Regions from separate parts of the Shouchella rhizosphaerae genome, predicted to be linked through region 3. Evidence: riboswitches for the same ligand, from Rfam matches in the RefSeq annotation. Region 3 holds a riboswitch; each other region holds the start of a gene.
What was found. Region 3 has a riboswitch for S-adenosylmethionine ahead of metK (methionine adenosyltransferase). Riboswitches for the same ligand answer to the same signal wherever they lie in the genome.

Region 1 (4,413 bases), 2.0 Mb from region 3:
TCCGAATAAATCCCCATTGGCGCTGTCGGGACAGAAATCAAACTAGATAACTCTAAGTCATTATTCTCGGCAAAATCATCTAGATAAACTTGGTGCTGGAATAAATTTGCGTCATCTTTGCCTTCAGCCAATTCACGGTTCGGAATGATGTAGTCTTGATATTCATTTACCGTTACAGTGTAGCCTTTCTCCTCTAAACCAGGAATAATGGCTTTTGTAATCATATCGCTGTATGGGCCAGCGGTAGCTCCAAACCGAATTTCTTTTGAGTCTCCAGCATTTCCACTTTCACTTCCACTTCCACATGCGCCGAGAGCGAAGATGACGCCTAAACTTATTGCACTTTGTACCCATAATGTCTTTTTCATCGTTTCTCTCCTTCTTTTCCTATCTATTTAACAAAAGGCAAGCTTGCCTTAACGTTTATTTTCTTTTATCTGTCGCTTTTGCAGTCAAATCTCCTATAAACTGAAATACTTGGACGAGAATGATCAATATCACCACAGTCGCAATCATAATTGTATGGTCATAGCGATAATGCCCGTAGCGAATCGCCAAATCGCCAACTCCGCCACCGCCAATGACACCCGCCATTGCCGAGTAAGCAATTAAGCTGATAATCGTAAGAGTAAGCCCTTGTACCATCGAAGCACGCGCTTCTAAAAAGAGCACGTCTTTTATAATCATCCATGGCGTCGCGCCCGAAGCGATTGCTGCTTCAATTAACCCTTTATCTACTTCCCGCATTGAACTTTCCACAATCCGGGCAAAAAACGGAATCGCAGCAACAGACAACGACACGCTTGCTGCGATCGGACCTGTCGTTGTACCGACGAGCGCTTTCGTAAAGGGATAAAGGGCCACAAGCAAAATGATAAACGGAATGGAACGAACAATGTTGACAATAAAGCCCAACCCTGATTGGACAAGTTGATTTTCCCAGAATAAGCCTCGGTCAGTCGCAAACAAAATGACGCCAAGTGGAAAACCAACGATTATCGCCACAGCTGTTGAGATGCTGATCATTAACAACGTCTCTACAAAGGCGTTCCACATATCTGGCAACATCTCAACTAAATGCACGAAGTCCATCGCGGATCACCTCCACTTCAGCGGAACGTTGCTTAATATAAGCAATTGCTTCCTGAATCGCTGTTGGCTCGCCCTTCAGTTCCATAATAAAAATGCCAAGCGGGCGGCCGCCGATATATTCGATCGCTCCATGGAGAAAGTTTCCTTTTACAGAAAACTGTTGCAATGTATCCGAGATAATGCCTTGTTGGGCAACGCTACCTTTAAAGATTACTTTAGCAATCGTGCCAGAAAATTGGCTCAATGTATGTTCAGGAATATGAAAAGAGACGACATCTCCAATAAACTCTTGTGTTAACGGTGCTTTTGGCGCAGCAAACACATCATACACATCTCCCTGCTCAATCATTTTGCCATCTTGCATAATCGCCATTTTATGGCATATTTCTTTAACGACTGCCATTTCATGGGTAATGAGCACGATTGTCAACCCTAGTTCTTCGTTCAACTTTTTTAATAACGCCAAAATCGATTTAGTTGTTGTTGGGTCAAGCGCAGATGTGGCTTCATCACACAACAGCACGCTTGGTTTGTTGGCTAGCGCTCGGGCAATGCCAACACGTTGCTTTTGGCCGCCAGAAAGCTGCGCTGGATACGCATTGCGTTTATTCGAAAGGCCAACAAGCTCTAGCAGTTCTTCCACCCTGGCTGGAATTAGATCCGCTCTCACGCCAGCAGCTTTTAAAGCAAAGGCAATATTGCCGAATACCGTTTTTTGGTTAATTAAATAAAAATGTTGAAAAATCATGCCGATCTTTAGACGTGCTTGCCGAAGCTCGCGTGTACCTAGTTTGGTCAAATCCAAGCCGTCAACACGAATCGTCCCACTCGTCGGCCGCTCTAATAAATTAATACAGCGAAGCAGTGAACTTTTGCCCGCTCCGGAGTAGCCAACGATACCAAAAATCTCCCCTTTGCCTACTTTAAAAGAAACATTGTCTACGCCGATAACACGTTTTTTCTTTGTTTTGTATACTTTTGTTAACTCGCTTGCCTCAATCATCGGTTCTCCACTCCTACATAAAAAAGCTTCTCTCATCATCATGAAAGAAGCTGCGAAAATCCGTTTCCGTTTTTCCGGCTTATCTTTCAGAATGATCCCATTCTGCAGGAATTGGCACCTTCCCCGTAACGGGAGGTTGCTGGACGTCATTGGGCCTAATCCCTCAGTCGCTCTTGATAAGTCCTTTTTTAATTGATGTAACCCGTATATTACGCTTTTTAAACAAAATTGTCAAAACATTTATCGGCAGCAACGCCAAAAACACGTTTTTCAATGTGAAAAACATGTTTTGGTTTTGTATGTTTGTTTCATTTAGCACTTTCTTGGCCATTATGGTCGGTAGTTCCATGGTATTTTCGGTATGTAATCGCCGAAATGGTAATGCTGATCTCATATAAAATAAGCATCGGCACCGTAACAAACAGATGCGACGTTAATTCAGGGGGTGTAATAATGCCAGCGATCACAAGCAAGGCAAAATACGCGTATTTACGGATTTTCCGCAGGAATGCTGGCGTGACCACTCCTAGCCTCGTTAAAAACATCACAACTACCGGGAGCTGAAACAAAAGCCCAAAAGGGATGGTCAGTTGGAACAAAAATGAAAAGTATTCATTGATTCCATACATCTCATTTATTTCGAGGCGGTCGGCCATTTGCCCCATAAAAGAAATGACAAAAGGCAATAAAATAAAATAGGAAAAAGCAATTCCTGCCAAAAACAATAGGAACGCAATTGGAATGTACGCGAGCGTCGCTTTTTGTTCGTTTTCTTTTAATCCCGGTGAAACAAAGGCCCATAATTGGTACAAGATCACTGGAATGATAAGCACAAGCGCTGTTATGACAGCAAAGTTCATATAGACACGAAGCGGGTCGGTCAATCGAAAAGCATTAAACGGCATATCAGCGGCTTGGGGGGAGTTCTGCAAAAACGTAATAACGGGAACCGCCAAGAAAAAACCGCCAATAAGCGCGACAATAAAAAAGGCGAGGACCACAAAAATCCTGCGCCTTAGCTCTTCCGCGTGATCCATAATGGACATGTCTTGCATAGGGACACGCCCTTTTCTGCCTTTACGCTTTTTCTTTTTGGACGTTTGTTGATTTGGTGTCATCATCGTCATCCGCTAATCCTTTGGTAGCATTTTTAAACTCACGCAATGTGCTTCCCGCTGCTTTTCCGAGTTCCGGCAGCTTTTTCGGCCCGAAAATTAGCAATGCGACTAGTGCAATTAATACGACACTCCCTACAGAAAGTCCTCCCATTGTTGTTGCCTCCTTCTTATAGTGGGTAATGCTTTAAAAAGTAAACAAGCGCCTGCAGTTCCACTGCAAGGTCAATATGATGAACGCGAATATGGGCTGGTACGGATAAGCGCACTGGGGTAAAGTTTAAAATCCCTTCAATTCCCGCTTTAACGAGGCGGTCGGCACTTTTTTGTGCCTGGGAAGCAGGCACAGTCAGAACCGCAATCGAAACATTTTGCAACCCAATTTCTTCAAGCTTGTCCCAGTTATACACAGGAACTTCGCCGACTTTTGTACCAATTTTTTTTTCATCGACATCAAAAGCATGGGTGATCACGGTATTGTTGTTTTTTGAAAAATTATACTGCAATAATGCAGTTCCAAGGTTTCCTACACCGACTAAAATCACGTTTGTCCGCTCATCTTGGTCTAACGTCTCCCTAAAAAAAGAAAGGAGATATTGGACATTATACCCATACCCTTTTTTTCCTAACGCGCCAAAGTAAGAAAAATCTCTTCGGATTGTTGCAGAATCTACTTTTACTGCCTGGCTTAATTCAGTTGAAGAAACCCGCTGTTTTCCGGCAGCATGCAAGCTTTCGATAAAGCGGTAATAAAGCGGCAAGCGTTTTGCTGTTGCCTGAGGAATCTTCAGTTGTTCTGATTTCATGTCCGCCCCTTTCTGAGCTTTGGCTGCTGGCGCAGCATGATTCAACTCTATTGTACACGATTTTCGCTAAAATGAAAGAGCTCTCATTATGAACCTTTATTGTTGTTTCGATCTAAATTGATGTACACTTATTAAAGAACTTATTATGAACGCGAGGTTTGCTTTTTATGATTGTACTACAATGCGTAAACGTATCAAAGGCTTTTGGCACAGAACCTGTGCTCGAACAGGTGAAATTAGAAGTACAGGCGAGAGATCGAGTAGGCTTAGTCGGGCGAAACGGGGCAGGCAAATCGACGCTTTTAAAAATAATTACTGGTGAAATGAGCCAAGATACAGGCGAAATCGTCATTCCAAAGCAAACAACAATTGGCTACCTAGCCCAGCATACGGGGCT
Region 2 (4,413 bases), 1.3 Mb from region 3:
CGAACAGAGTATCCAGAAAAAAAGCATTCAACATGACAAAGATGGCGATGCCCATTATGATGTGCTGTCTGCTTTTCAAAAGTCGATCCGCGGAAGCGACGTGAATGCAAGTCTTCACTACTTGGCACGCTTGTTAGAAGCAGGCGACCTTATTAGCATCCATCGCCGTCTGCTCGTTATCGCCTATGAGGACATTAGCCTTGCCAATCCCCAAGCGGGGCCTCGAACGCTTGCAGCCATTGAAGCATCAGAAAGGCTCGGACTGCCTGAAGCACGGATTCCTCTTGCCAACGCTGTGGTTGAACTTGCCCTTTCTCCAAAAAGCAACAGTGCCTATAAAGCACTTGATGCCGCTATGGATGCACTGCGAAAAGGTGGCAGTGGTGAAGTGCCTCGCCATTTAAAAGATGCGCATTATAAAGGAGCGCAACAATTAGGCAGAGGCAGCGACTATAAATACCCTCATGACTATAAAGATGGCTGGGTCAAACAACAGTATTTGCCAGACAAAATTGCCGATCACCGTTATTATGAGCCAAAGCAAACAGGGAAATTCGAACAAGCGCTTAGCGAAATGTACAAAAGACGAAGCTAAACATGTTTCATCCCTTTTTTCTGCCAACATCGATTGCCTAGTTACGATGACGTGATTGTCCATTCTCGCAAACAAGATCTTTTTTAGCAGGCTAGTATAAAATGGCGCAACTCTGGCAAAAGTAAAGCCATAAGCACTGCATGAAGGAGATGGACAAATGAAAACGAGACAAGATGCATGGTCCCATGAAGATGATGTGCTTCTTGCTGAGACTGTTTTAACGCATATTAAAGAAGGAAGTACACAGCTAAAGGCATTTGACGAGGTTGGGGATGCTTTAAACCGGACCTCTGCAGCGTGTGGATTTAGATGGAATGCTGTTGTACGGCAAAAATATTTAAAGCAAATCGATTCCGCCAAACGGGAACGAAAAGAACGGAAACGAGCGCTTTCAGCCAGTTATTTCTCTCAAGCTCGTATTGGAAAAACAGAAAGCCCGTCTAGAACGTTTTACCAAACAGCAACAGTGGATGGTGGAGCGGTGACGCTTGAATCTATTATTGGCCAACTCAAACAATTGGCACAAACCGAGCCCGCGTCCTCACGCTTAGAATTAGAGAACAAACAGTTACGCGCTCAATTGGAAGAAAAGACTGCTAAATTAAACGAGCTAGAAACAAAGCTACAACGAAATAAACAAGAACATAGTATGATTGAAGAAGATTACCAGTCGTTGATTTCGATTATGAACAGGGCGCGCCGCCTTGCAATTTTGGAAGAAGACGAACAGGATCATCCTGCTTTTCGGATGGACGCTAACGGAAACTTAGAGAAACTATCAAAGTAAATTCGCTTCTTGTTTAAAGGATGAAAGCTCCTACGTTTTTTAGCGTAGGAGCTTACTAGTTAAGAACGTCGGTTAATCTCTATGCCTTCTAGTAAACAAGTGATGACATGTCCCGCCATGATCAAGCCTGATACAGACGGCACGAACGCATTTGAAGACGGCGGTAGTTTCGCTTTGCGGATGTTTCCTTGTTCAGCCGTTTCAGGTACAATTTCCTTACGGATGTCTTCCCTAATTTGGATCGGTTTCTCATCTGAAAAAACAACATTGACGCCTTTATGAATCCCCTCTTTTCGTAACCTCGTACGAATTACTTTTGCAATAGGGTCATAGCTTGTTTCGGAAATATCCGCAATCCTTAAACGAGTTGGGTCCATTTTATTGGCGACTCCCATGCTGGATATAATCGGAATGCCCCGCAGCTTACATTGTTTAATCAAATGGATTTTATAAGAAATGGTGTCGCTGGCATCAATGACGAAGTCAAGTTTATGTGAAAAAAACGATTCATACGTTTCCTCGGTATAAAACATTTTTCTTGTAATTACTTCACAATTTGGGTTGATGTCACTTATCCGCGCAGCCATCAAATCAACTTTCGGCTTGCCAACTGTTGAGAGCAATGCATGGATCTGGCGATTTACATTCGTAATATCGACATCGTCTTTATCAACGAGCACAATTTTACCGACGCCAGAACGGGCTAGCGCTTCTGCCGAAAAGGATCCGACTCCTCCTACCCCTAACACAGCAACTGTACTGCCTTTTAGGCGCTCCAGCCCATCATGGCCGATTGCTAACTCATTTCTTGAAAACTGGTGCAACATCGATGTCCACTCCTTTTGTGCCTTTGTACTGACTGAATGATCATACCACAAAATGAACGCAATCCGCCTGCTCGTATGTGATTTTTTTCTCGCATTAAGAGAAAAAGCGAAAAACCGATACCGGAAGAGATTAACGATTGCACAAATTTCTAAATGCGCCTAAATCATTTCTTAACTACAAGCCGGTTTCTAATTAAACTGCCTAAAATCTAAATTTTCCTTGCATTTTTTTAAAAGATATACTAGAGTATTAACCATTAACCCTTTACAAAAATAAATATGTTTTTTCTTATCCAGAGAGATGGAGGGATTTGGCCCTTTGAAGTCTCAGCAACCGGCCTTTGGCAATGGTGCTAATTCCAATAGGTAATGTACCTAGGAGATAAGAAGTTCGTTGTCTATAGTACGAGGACCTTCTTTATTCTAGAAGGTCCTTTATTATTTGGCCGGTACAACTGAGTGGAGAAGTGGCAAGCATCACTTTGGGTAACCATTCTTTAATCAAAAGGAGAGAAATGAGGATGACAAGCATTGCTGTAAAACCACCATTTAGGGCAGACCACGTTGGCAGTTTACTGCGGCCAGAACGTATCCACCAAGCGAGAAATGACTGTAAGGAAGGCACCATTACGGCCGCGCAATTGCATGAAATAGAGACACAAGAAATCAAACGAATTGTCGATAAGCAAATTGAAATTGGCTTGGAGTTGGTGACGGACGGGGAATTTAGGCGTCGTTTCTGGCATACTGATTTCCTCGAACATTTGAATGGCGTAGAAGGGTATGTTCCAGAAGTCGGCTATATTTTCCAAGGCAATGAAGAAACGGAAAGATACAACGTCCGCAACGTAGGAAAGGTTTCATTTAACCATGATCATCCCCATGTAAAAGACTTTATTGAATTTAATAAGATTGTCGGAGGGCGTGCAGTCGCGAAGCAAACCATTCCGAGCCCAAATCAATTGTTTAATATTGGCATTCGTGATGAAACGATCTACCCTGATATTGAGGAATACGCAAAAGATATTATTCAAGCCTACCGTGATGCCGTGAACGCTTTCTACGAGGCAGGTTGTCGTTATTTGCAATTTGATGACGTCTATATTGCTGGCCTTTCGTCGCCTGACATTCCATTTAATGATGGAGCATACTCAAGAGAATATTTAATTGATTTAGCACTCCGTGTCGTAAATGGCGTTTTGGAAGAAAAACCAGACGATCTCGTTGTGACGACTCACCTTTGCCGTGGCAACTACCGGTCTAACTGGGCTTTTGAAGGCAGTTATGCCCTTATTGCTCCGACTTTATTTGCAAAAGAGAAAGTGAATGGTTTCTTTTTAGAATACGATGACGATCGTTCTGGAGACTTTAAACCACTGGAGCATATTCCGAACGGCGGGGCCCGCGTTGTTCTTGGACTCCTCACCTCTAAAAATGGGGAATTAGAAGATAAAGAATCAATCATTGGCCGCATTAATGAAGCAAGCCAATATGTACCGCTAGAACAACTCTGTTTAAGCCCTCAATGTGGCTTTGCTTCCACTCATCATGGAAATCTTTTAACCGAGGAACAACAGTGGGCAAAATTAAAATATATCGTTGATATTGCCAAAGAAGTTTGGGGATAAGGACGCGTTTCAATCAAGCACGATCGGAATTTCTCTCTTTTTCACGCTTCCCCTGTTTTTTACTTGGACATCGTTCCGTTTAAAACCAATTCAGAAAGTATACATCTTATAAAAGCCCGGCATAGGCCGGGCTTTAGTATGTCTCGTTTATCTCTGTCATATGTCTTTCATCCACAAGAGAACCGTTAATCAGCAAGTCTGAGAGGGGACTCCCTTTTCGGCTATCGTCTTTATATAGCTTGAGCATATAGTCACGAACTTGGCCTCCATTTTGCCGGTAGCCAACTTTGAATTTTTCTAGAGAAGCCGTGATATTCCCTATAAGCTCAAGACCGACCTTCTCTGGAATACACTAGCCAATCATCCTTGAGATTTTGATTTCTTTCGCCGTTAGAAAGCCAAACCAAAAAAGCACCCACAAGGGTGCTTCATCGTCACAATTATCCCGACTATGCCGTAAGAACTTGGTGCTTTGAACCTGCAAGGCAGGTGGGTGCTTCGCATTGGCCTTTTTACGTCCCCAGCTTGCGGGGCATGTAAGCGAGCCAATAACGGCAAGCTCCCTTTTTTAAGGTG
Region 3 (4,413 bases):
GGCAGCGTCATGGATGAAGGCAAAACATCACTCAGGCTGAGGCAAGCGTGTTAGCCCGGTACGAACACGGAAACGACGACAATGGGAGTGTTTGTCTCGGTCATATGCTTTAAAACTGTCGTTTTATCCGCAAGAAAACCGTTGCTCATGAACCCCTGTTCTTTCGCCTCTTCCCTCGACTGCACTCCTCGTCTGACAAGCATTTTCTATCAGTATGATGCGGTTTATCGACTTTGTCGACAACATCAAGCAGGCAGCTAAAAAGCTGCCTGCTTGTTAAAGGTTATGCAAGGCGTGGTCCAGCAAGACGGACGCTGTCTTTTGCTGCCGGAAAGGCAGAAAAATTTTCGTGGAATTGCTTAGCAAGCTGTAAGGCGGTTGCCTCGTAAGCTGCTTCGTCCTTCCAAACACGTCGAGGGGTCAACAGCTCATCAGGGACTCCTGGGCAGTGTGTTGGGACATAAAGGCCAAAAATGGGATCGCACACTGTTTCAATCTCATCCAATTTTCCTTGTAAAGCCGCTTCTACCATGGCACGTGTATAAGCAAGCTTAATGCGTGTGCCAGTTCCATAGCTACCCCCTGTCCAGCCTGTGTTTACAAGAAACACTTGGACGTCGTCATTTTCCAATTTGTCCCCAAGCATAGTAGCGTACTCTTCTGGTTTGCGTGGCAAAAACGGAGCGCCAAAGCAAGTAGAAAATGTCGCCTCAGGTTGCGTGATGCCTCGTTCCGTTCCTGCTAGTTTGCTTGTGTAACCAGATAGAAAATGGTACATTGCTTGTTCTTTTGTCAACTTGCTAATGGGCGGCAATACGCCAAATGCATCAGCAGTCAAGAATATTATCGCTTTTGGAGGCCCGGCAACACTAGGCAGCAAAGCATTTGGAATCGCTTCAAGCGGGTAGGCAGCCCGCGTATTTTCCGTCAACTCACCGCTTTTAAAGTCAGGTTTGCCCGTGTTTGGATCGACGACGACATTTTCAAGGACTGCCCCGAAAGCAATAGCGTCCCAAATTTGTGGTTCGCTTTCTTTTGAAAGGCCGATGCATTTGGCGTAGCAGCCTCCTTCAATGTTAAAGATGCCTTTTTCTGACCAGCCGTGCTCGTCATCGCCGATTAGGCGCCTATGTTCGGAAGCCGACAGTGTCGTTTTGCCGGTACCTGAGAGGCCAAAAAAGAGTGCCGTTTCTCCTTCATCGGTTGTGTTGGCTGAGCAGTGCATTGGCAGCACGCCTGCTTCAGGGAGCAAGTAATTCATCACGGAAAAGATCGCTTTTTTCATTTCACCGGCATATTCCGTACCGCCAATTAAAATAATGCGTTGCTCAAATGAGATGATGACAAACGCTTCTGAGCGAGTGCCGTCGACGGATGGATCGGCTTTAAACGTCGGTGCGCTAATGATCGTAAATGGTTCCAAACCATTGTTTGAAGGAGCTTGCTCACGAATAAATAGCTGTCTAGCAAACAAGTGATGCCAAGCAAACTCATTTAAATACGTAATCGGCAGTTGGAAAGAAGGATCAGCGCCAGCGAAGCCAACGGATGCGTAACGGACCTCTTTTTGTTGCAAATAATGTAGCACTTTGTCTTTTAGCCGGGTGAACACTTCCGATGAAATGGGCTTATTCGTTGCGCCCCAATGGATGGAATCTCTAGACATTGGTTCATCGACAATAAACTTGTCTTGAGGCGAGCGGCCTGTGTAAAGGCCTGTTTTGACAGCAAGTGCGCCAGAATCGGTCAATATGCCTTCATTTCGTTGGAGTGCATGCTCGACGAGTGTCGAAGCGGGCAATTGGTGCAACGTTTTAGGGCTTGAAAGCAATTGTTCTAGTAAAGCTGAACGGTGAAGCATTTTCATGTTTAATGGCTCCTTTTTGCAATTTTAAGTGGCTTTAGTATAGCACATTTTATTTAATAGTCCATACTAAAGTGAATAAATAGGTCATTCTTTTTTAGATTAGGCGGCAAAGCAGGTAGGCTGGTGAAAAGCTTTTAGAAATGCCTTTTCTTCTCTGGTGGAATATGTTAAACTTAGTCGCGAAACGAACGAAGCGCCAGCATCCTATAACAAAGGAAACGTTGGGTGTTATCGAGATGCAGTTAACATAACGCTTTTATCCAGAGATGGCGGAGGGACAGGCCCGAAGAAGCCCAGCAACCAACACGTAACGTGTAAAGGTGCTAACCTGCAGAATGCTCGGCGTTCTGGAAGATAAGAGGCGAAAGGTAAATGGACAGCCCTTTTCCTCATGGAAAAGGGCTTTTGTTGTGCCCAAGGCTTTTGCGCCAACTACACGCCTTTGTAAGACAGAAACAAACGAGGCGAATAACCCTCTGTATTGTTCGTTCTATTTGGGCTAAGCAACAGGCCGTATTAAAAGGAGGAGCTGCACAATGTCTGTAAAAAGAGGTAGACATTTATTTACATCTGAATCTGTTACGGAAGGGCATCCCGATAAAATCTGTGATCAAATTTCCGACGCTATATTAGATGAAATCTTAAAGAAAGACCCGAATGCACGAGTCGCTTGCGAAACATCGGTCACCACTGGTTTGGTGCTCGTGGCAGGCGAAATTACGACAAATACGTATGTGGATATACCGAGTGTCGTCCGTCAAACGATCAAGGGAATTGGCTATACACGGGCCAAGTATGGGTTTGATGCGGAAACATGCGCTGTATTGACATCAATTGATGAACAATCTGCGGATATTGCACAAGGGGTGGACAAAGCGCTAGAAGCTCGTGAAGGTCAAATGACCGATGCAGAAATCGAAGCAATTGGCGCTGGTGACCAAGGGTTGATGTTTGGATTTGCAACCAATGAAACGGAAGAACTGATGCCTCTTCCTATCTCGCTTAGCCATAAACTTTCCCGTCGCCTAACGGAAGTCCGCAAAAATGGGACACTTGGATATTTGCGTCCTGATGGGAAAACGCAAGTGACAATTGAATACGATGAAAACGATACGCCTGTTCGTGTCGATACGATTGTTCTTTCAACACAGCATGCTCCTGAAGTGACACTTGAGCAAATTCAAGCAGACTTAAAAGAGCATGTGATTGAAGCCGTCGTGCCAAGCGCGTTAATCGATGAAGAAACAAAATACTTTATTAACCCAACTGGCCGTTTTGTCATTGGCGGGCCTCAGGGAGATGCGGGCTTAACAGGGCGCAAAATTATTGTTGATACGTATGGCGGGTATGCTCGCCATGGCGGCGGTGCTTTTTCTGGCAAGGATGCAACGAAAGTAGACCGTTCTGGCGCTTATGCCGCACGTTATGTAGCCAAAAATATTGTTGCAGCAGGCCTTGCTGATAAATGCGAAGTACAGCTCGCTTATGCAATTGGCGTTGCCCAGCCTGTTTCGATCGCTGTTAATACGTTTGGGACTGGCAAAGCAGCGGAAGATGTCCTCGTCGAGTTGGTTCGCAAGCATTTTGATCTCCGTCCAGCTGGCATTATTCGCATGCTCGATTTGCGCCGCCCGATTTATAAGCAAACCGCTGCTTACGGCCATTTCGGTCGCACCGATGTCCCACTCCCATGGGAAGCCACAGACAAGGCAGCAGCTTTAAAAGAAGATGTTTTAAAATTAGAAGCAAACTAAGAAAGCGGATTAAGCAATAAACAATAAAATGTAAAAGCCTGTCGGTTCATTTTGCCGACAGGCTTTTTGTGTATCATTTTTGTACGCTTTATTCATTGTTGATCTTTGTTTCTCGTCGCTGTCTGTTGCTGCAACGATTTGTAGTATTGGCCTTTTTCTACGTATTCCCGGCGAATCCGTGCCATTTCTTTTTTGTCTGTTTCATTTAAAGGACGGACGACTTTTGCAGGCCGGCCAAAAGCAAGTGTTCCAGGAGGGATCACCTTACCAGGAGGGACAAGACTGCCGGCGCCAATAAATGCGCCCTCGCCAATTTCGGCGCCGTCTAGAATCGTGGAGCCCATGCCAATCAGTGCTTGTTTACGGATGATCGCGCTGTGGAGCATTGCTTGATGACCTATTGTGACATCATCTTCAATCATAAGAGGCGAATGGGGGCTTTGGTGGAGCATTGATTGATCTTGAATATTAACACGTTCTCCAATGATTGTCGGCGCTACGTCACCGCGAATGACTGTATGAAACCATACGCTTGATTGAGCACCAATCGTAACATCGCCTGTAACGATCGCTCCCTCGGCTACGTATACAGATGGGTCAATAGTTGGAACAACGCCCTTGTATGGAAGGATCATGTTGTCACATCCTTTTCGTTTAATAAAAAAACAGCTATACTAAGTGTAACGCATAATGTAGCGAAGCAACAGCTTGTATAAGGAGGAGTGGCTGTGCGCTATTTTGACGTTCCAGATGCCAGAGGCGTTGCTGTTATTGTTCATGGAGCCGGGGAGC
Region 4 (4,413 bases), 1.3 Mb from region 3:
ATTGTCTTTTTGCTTGCCCTTCTTTACTGGGCAACGTTTACGCAGTTTAACCAAAGGAGGGATCGTCCATGTCAAAGCTGGCAACGCACCGCTGTATTGAAGTTCGCCAGGAAATTGGATTACTCAAAAAGCAGATTGTCGAAACGTCGTTTGATTTAGCACTTTATCCTGACCGGATTGAAACAGAAAACGCTTCGTTCCCTATTGGTTCTGTTTTCGACATTTCCTACCGGCTGCCGAGTGGAGAAAGCCAGCTTGGTTTTCTTTATTTGCATACAAGCCAAGGCGTTGTTACGTATAAAATTAAGCAAAATCCCGAATCCTTTATTAAAGCGTTCAAAAAACTTGTCCCTGAAACAAAATTCCGCTCATAAAGCATGTGCCTGTTCCTGTTTAAATACATGCTCCCCACCAATTACTTGATACGACTGAAAAGGAACTTCCAAAAGTGGCGCCGTCACTAAAAGGACATCGCCTTCTTTTTCGCGGCGGCGCTCCCACACATGAATATTGCTGGAAACGTCACTGACATCTGCCCCAGTAGGTACAAACCAAAGCTGCTTTTGCAGTTGAGGCATATTCGATGCAGGCTGGGAAAGGACGGTCCTACGCAGACGCTTGCCTTTCTCATGTAGAATAAAGTCTTCGACAGCGCTATTGGCTGTTGCCTCTTGCCCTGCTCCTGGGCCAGCAAAAAACAATTGCTGAATGTCTTTGCCTTGTAACAGAACCCCATTGGCCACACCGTTTACGCCCGCTAATAGATGTGTTTCCTCTACAAAAGCAGGCTTCACAGAACCAGTTATGCTGCCGTCTTGTTGTAAAAAAGAGGTGCCAACAAGTTTTAAGGCAAACTGGTTTTCTTTTGCCACCCGTACATGCCATGGTTCAATCCCGCCGATTCCTTGGCGTTCAAATGCCGATATGTCGACCCATTGGCCAAAACAAAGGCGCGCCAGCAAAGTCAACTTATACAGGGCGTCATAGCCTTCTACATCGGACGTCGGGTCTGTTTCTGCATAGCCAAGCCGCTGCGCTTCATCTAGAGCTTGTTGGTAGGTTTTGCCACTGTCCATTTCAGTGAGAATAAAATTGGTTGTGCCGTTTAAAATGCCTGATATCCCATTAATCGCAGTTGTCGCCAATGCACTTTGCAACACATTCACAATCGGGATCGCTCCACAAACCGCAGCGTCGTAGCCGTAATAGGCACCAGATGAAAGGGCGACCGCCTCTAGTTCTTTACCGTGTAAGGCGACAAGCTTTTTATTGGCGGTCACTACAGATACGCCTTCTGCTAGCAAGCTTTCCGTATATGTTCTGGCCGGTTCGACAACATTTGTTACTTCAAACACAACATCATATGTAGCAGCCTCCCTGAAAAGATCCCATGATGACGTAACGAGTTTGGCCCCTTCGCTTTGCCTTTGCTTAGACTGATCTTTTACTAAAATGGAGACAAGTTCAATCCGATCACTTACCATCTGTTGGAGCGCTCTTTGTGTACTGGTGATGCGCTCGTAAATGCCAGTCCCTACTGTCCCAAATCCAATAATGCCTATTTTCACCGTCTTCACCCTTTCTCCATTGAAAAAACCCCTTTTCAGATAAGAAAAGGGGTTCGCCTCACTTATCTTTCAGAACAAAAGCTGCTCTGCTGAATGTAGCACCGTGGTTTACAAATAAACTGGTTGCCGGGCTTCATTGGGTCAGGTCCCTCCGCCACTCTTGATAAGTTCTTATTCATTTTTATATTAGGCACATTATAAGCAGAGGCCACGTATTTGTCAACTGCGCTTGCTAATAATGGACAAGTTTAAATCAATCAGCTGTTCAACGCTCACTTTGTTTGGCGCTTCGGTTAGAAGGTCGCTAGCGCTTGCCGTTTTTGGAAAAGCAATCACCTCACGTAAATTGCTTTTGCGTGCAAGAAGCATGACGATTCGGTCCAGACCTAAGGCAATGCCGCCATGTGGAGGCGTTCCATAATCAAATGCTTCAAGCAAAAAGCCAAACTCTTCTTTAGCCGCTTCTGAACTAAAACCAAGGAGCTTGAACATTTTTTCTTGCAGTTCCCGTTCATAGATGCGCTGGGAGCCGCCGCCAAGCTCAAAGCCGTTTAAGACAAGGTCATATGCTTCGGCACGTACTTGCTCTGGATGGGTTTCCATCAGGTCCAAGTCTTCCGCTTTCGGGCGTGTAAACGGATGATGGAGCGCGACAAACCGTTTTGCTTGTTCGTCATATTCGACAAGTGGAAAATCGGTTACCCAGAGGAAGTGAAACGCGTTTTCGTCAATTAGCTGAAACTCCTTTCCAAACTTTAAGCGCAGCGCGCCCAATGCATGAAACACAACTTGCTTTTTATCGGCTCCGAAAAAGAGCAAATCGCCTGCTTCAGCGTCCATTGCCGCAAGCAATGCAGCCGTTTGCGCCTCATTAAAGAATTTGGCAATCGGGCCCTTTATCCCTTCGTCATCGACTTTGAGCCAAGCCAACCCTTTTGCCCCATAAGGCTTGACAAAATCAGCTAACGCATCAATGTCTTTTCGTGAAAGCTTATCAGCCCCGCCTTTCAGTGTAAGGCCTTTAATAATGCCGCCTGCTTCTAACGCGCCTTTAAACACTTTAAACTCCGTGTCTTTGAGCACGTCAGACAGTTCGATCAGTTCCATGCCAAAACGAGTGTCAGGCTTGTCAGAACCGTAGCGGTTCATCGCTTCCTCGTACGTCATCCGCGAGAAAGGCCGTTTTAGCTCAAGCCCGTGTGTTTCTTTCAGCAATTTTTCCATCATGGCTTCAGTCATCGCCAAGATATCCTCTGTATCAAGAAAGCTTGTTTCAATATCGATTTGCGTAAATTCAGGCTGCCTGTCTGCGCGCAAATCTTCATCACGGAAACAGCGGACAATTTGGAAGTACTTCTCAAAACCGGACACCATCAACAGTTGCTTAAAAATTTGCGGCGATTGTGGCAGCGCATAAAACTGGCCATGATGGACGCGGCTCGGCACCAAATAATCGCGCGCTCCTTCTGGCGTGCTTTTGGTTAGCATCGGCGTCTCAATCTCCAAATAGCCATCTGCATCAAGAAAATCACGAACGCTTTTCATGATTTTGTGACGCATCGCGAACGCTTCTTGCATATCAGGGCGACGCAAATCCAAATAGCGGTATTTCAAACGGACGTCTTCAGCTGCATCCGTGTCTGCTTCAATTTGGAATGGCAAAGATTTTGAGACATTCAGGATTTCGAGCTCACGAACGTGAACTTCGATAGCACCAGTTGCCAGCTTGTCATTAACGGCCTGTTCATTCCGTTCCACCACAATGCCTGAAACGGCGACAAGATACTCATTGCGGACACGGTCAGCTGCTTTCAACGCTTCTTCACTGACTTCCGGACTGCACACAACTTGGACAATACCAGAGCGATCACGAAGATCTAAAAAAATCACCTGGCCTAAATCACGGCGCCGCTGCACCCACCCTTTTAGTTGAACCTGTTGGCCTGCGAGTGTTTTGTCAAGTTGGCCACAATGATGTGTACGTTTCATCTCCTAGTTTCCTCCTCGTATCTGTTCTTGTAAAAATGATGTCAAATCGCTAATGGCGACTACCGTTTGTTCTCCAGTTGCCATTTGTTTAACGAGCGCTTGTTGCTTCGCGATTTCGTCTTCGCCAATGATAATTGTATAAGACGCTTGATAACGATCAGCCGCTTTAAGCTGTGCTTTCATTTTTTTGCCTAAGTAGTCTTTATCAGCACGAATGCCTCCATCGCGCAACCGTTGCAACAGTTGTGGCCCTAGGCGGCTTGCTTCATCGCCGAGAGTAACTACATACGCATCGAGGCTTTGCGGTACTGGCAAGTCGACATTCTCCGCTTTCATCGCTAATATAAAGCGTTCGATGCTGAAGGCAAATCCGATGCCTGGCGTCTCTGGCCCGCCAAATTCCTGGACAAGTCCATTGTAGCGCCCGCCCCCGCATAGCGTTGTAATTGCTCCGAATCCTGGAGCAGTACTAAGCAATTCAAATGCGGTATGGTTGTAATAATCCAACCCACGCACAAGCGTTGGATCGACTACATAAGGAATGTTCAGCAAGTCGAGCGTTTCCTTTAGCGACTGAAAATACGCACGTGACTCTTCATTTAAATAATCTAAAATCGACGGTGCTGTCGCCATAAGCGGATGCTCTCTATCCTTTTTGCAATCGAGAATGCGCAATGGATTTTTTTCAAGTCGCATTTGGCAGTCGCTACAAAATTCATCAATTGATGGCTTAAAGTGGGCAATTAATGCTTCCCGATGTGCCTGACGGCTTTCCGAATCGCCAAGTGAATTGATGACCAGTTTCAAGTTGACAAGGCCAAGTTTTTTGCAGATAGCGATGAGCAATGCTAGCACT

Region 1: another riboswitch for S-adenosylmethionine. It lies ahead of V5G21_RS13855 (methionine ABC transporter ATP-binding protein); the one in region 3 lies ahead of metK (methionine adenosyltransferase).
Region 2: another riboswitch for S-adenosylmethionine. It lies ahead of V5G21_RS17270 (5-methyltetrahydropteroyltriglutamate--homocysteine S-methyltransferase); the one in region 3 lies ahead of metK (methionine adenosyltransferase).
Region 4: another riboswitch for S-adenosylmethionine. It lies ahead of V5G21_RS17255 (homoserine dehydrogenase); the one in region 3 lies ahead of metK (methionine adenosyltransferase).

The regions. Positions count from the first base shown of each region.
Region 1 is NZ_CP144921.1:2,781,327-2,785,739, reverse strand. Features, by position in the region: gene V5G21_RS13865 (MetQ/NlpA family ABC transporter substrate-binding protein) at 1-368, opposite strand, end outside; gene V5G21_RS13860 (methionine ABC transporter permease) at 424-1,092, opposite strand; gene V5G21_RS13855 (methionine ABC transporter ATP-binding protein) at 1,070-2,095, opposite strand; SAM riboswitch class I at 2,172-2,278, opposite strand; gene tatC (twin-arginine translocase subunit TatC) at 2,404-3,150, opposite strand; gene V5G21_RS13845 (twin-arginine translocase TatA/TatE family subunit) at 3,173-3,364, opposite strand; gene V5G21_RS13840 (redox-sensing transcriptional repressor Rex) at 3,381-4,016, opposite strand; gene V5G21_RS13835 (ABC-F family ATP-binding cassette domain-containing protein) at 4,184-4,413, shown strand, end outside.
Region 2 is NZ_CP144921.1:3,493,441-3,497,853, reverse strand. Features, by position in the region: gene V5G21_RS17285 (replication-associated recombination protein A) at 1-595, shown strand, start outside; gene V5G21_RS17280 (RsfA family transcriptional regulator) at 753-1,382, shown strand; gene V5G21_RS17275 (tRNA threonylcarbamoyladenosine dehydratase) at 1,442-2,209, opposite strand; SAM riboswitch class I at 2,496-2,598, shown strand; gene V5G21_RS17270 (5-methyltetrahydropteroyltriglutamate--homocysteine S-methyltransferase) at 2,731-3,837, shown strand; RNA gene ssrS (6S RNA) at 4,276-4,413, opposite strand, start outside.
Region 3 is NZ_CP144921.1:538,646-543,058, reverse strand. Features, by position in the region: gene V5G21_RS02915 (alpha/beta hydrolase family protein) at 1-40, shown strand, start outside; gene pckA (phosphoenolpyruvate carboxykinase (ATP)) at 284-1,867, opposite strand; SAM riboswitch class I at 2,121-2,228, shown strand; gene metK (methionine adenosyltransferase) at 2,404-3,621, shown strand; gene V5G21_RS02900 (gamma carbonic anhydrase family protein) at 3,714-4,256, opposite strand; gene V5G21_RS02895 (alpha/beta hydrolase) at 4,350-4,413, shown strand, end outside.
Region 4 is NZ_CP144921.1:3,488,853-3,493,265, reverse strand. Features, by position in the region: gene V5G21_RS17260 (hypothetical protein) at 69-374, shown strand; gene V5G21_RS17255 (homoserine dehydrogenase) at 369-1,568, opposite strand; SAM riboswitch class I at 1,628-1,738, opposite strand; gene aspS (aspartate--tRNA ligase) at 1,788-3,557, opposite strand; gene hisS (histidine--tRNA ligase) at 3,561-4,413, opposite strand, start outside.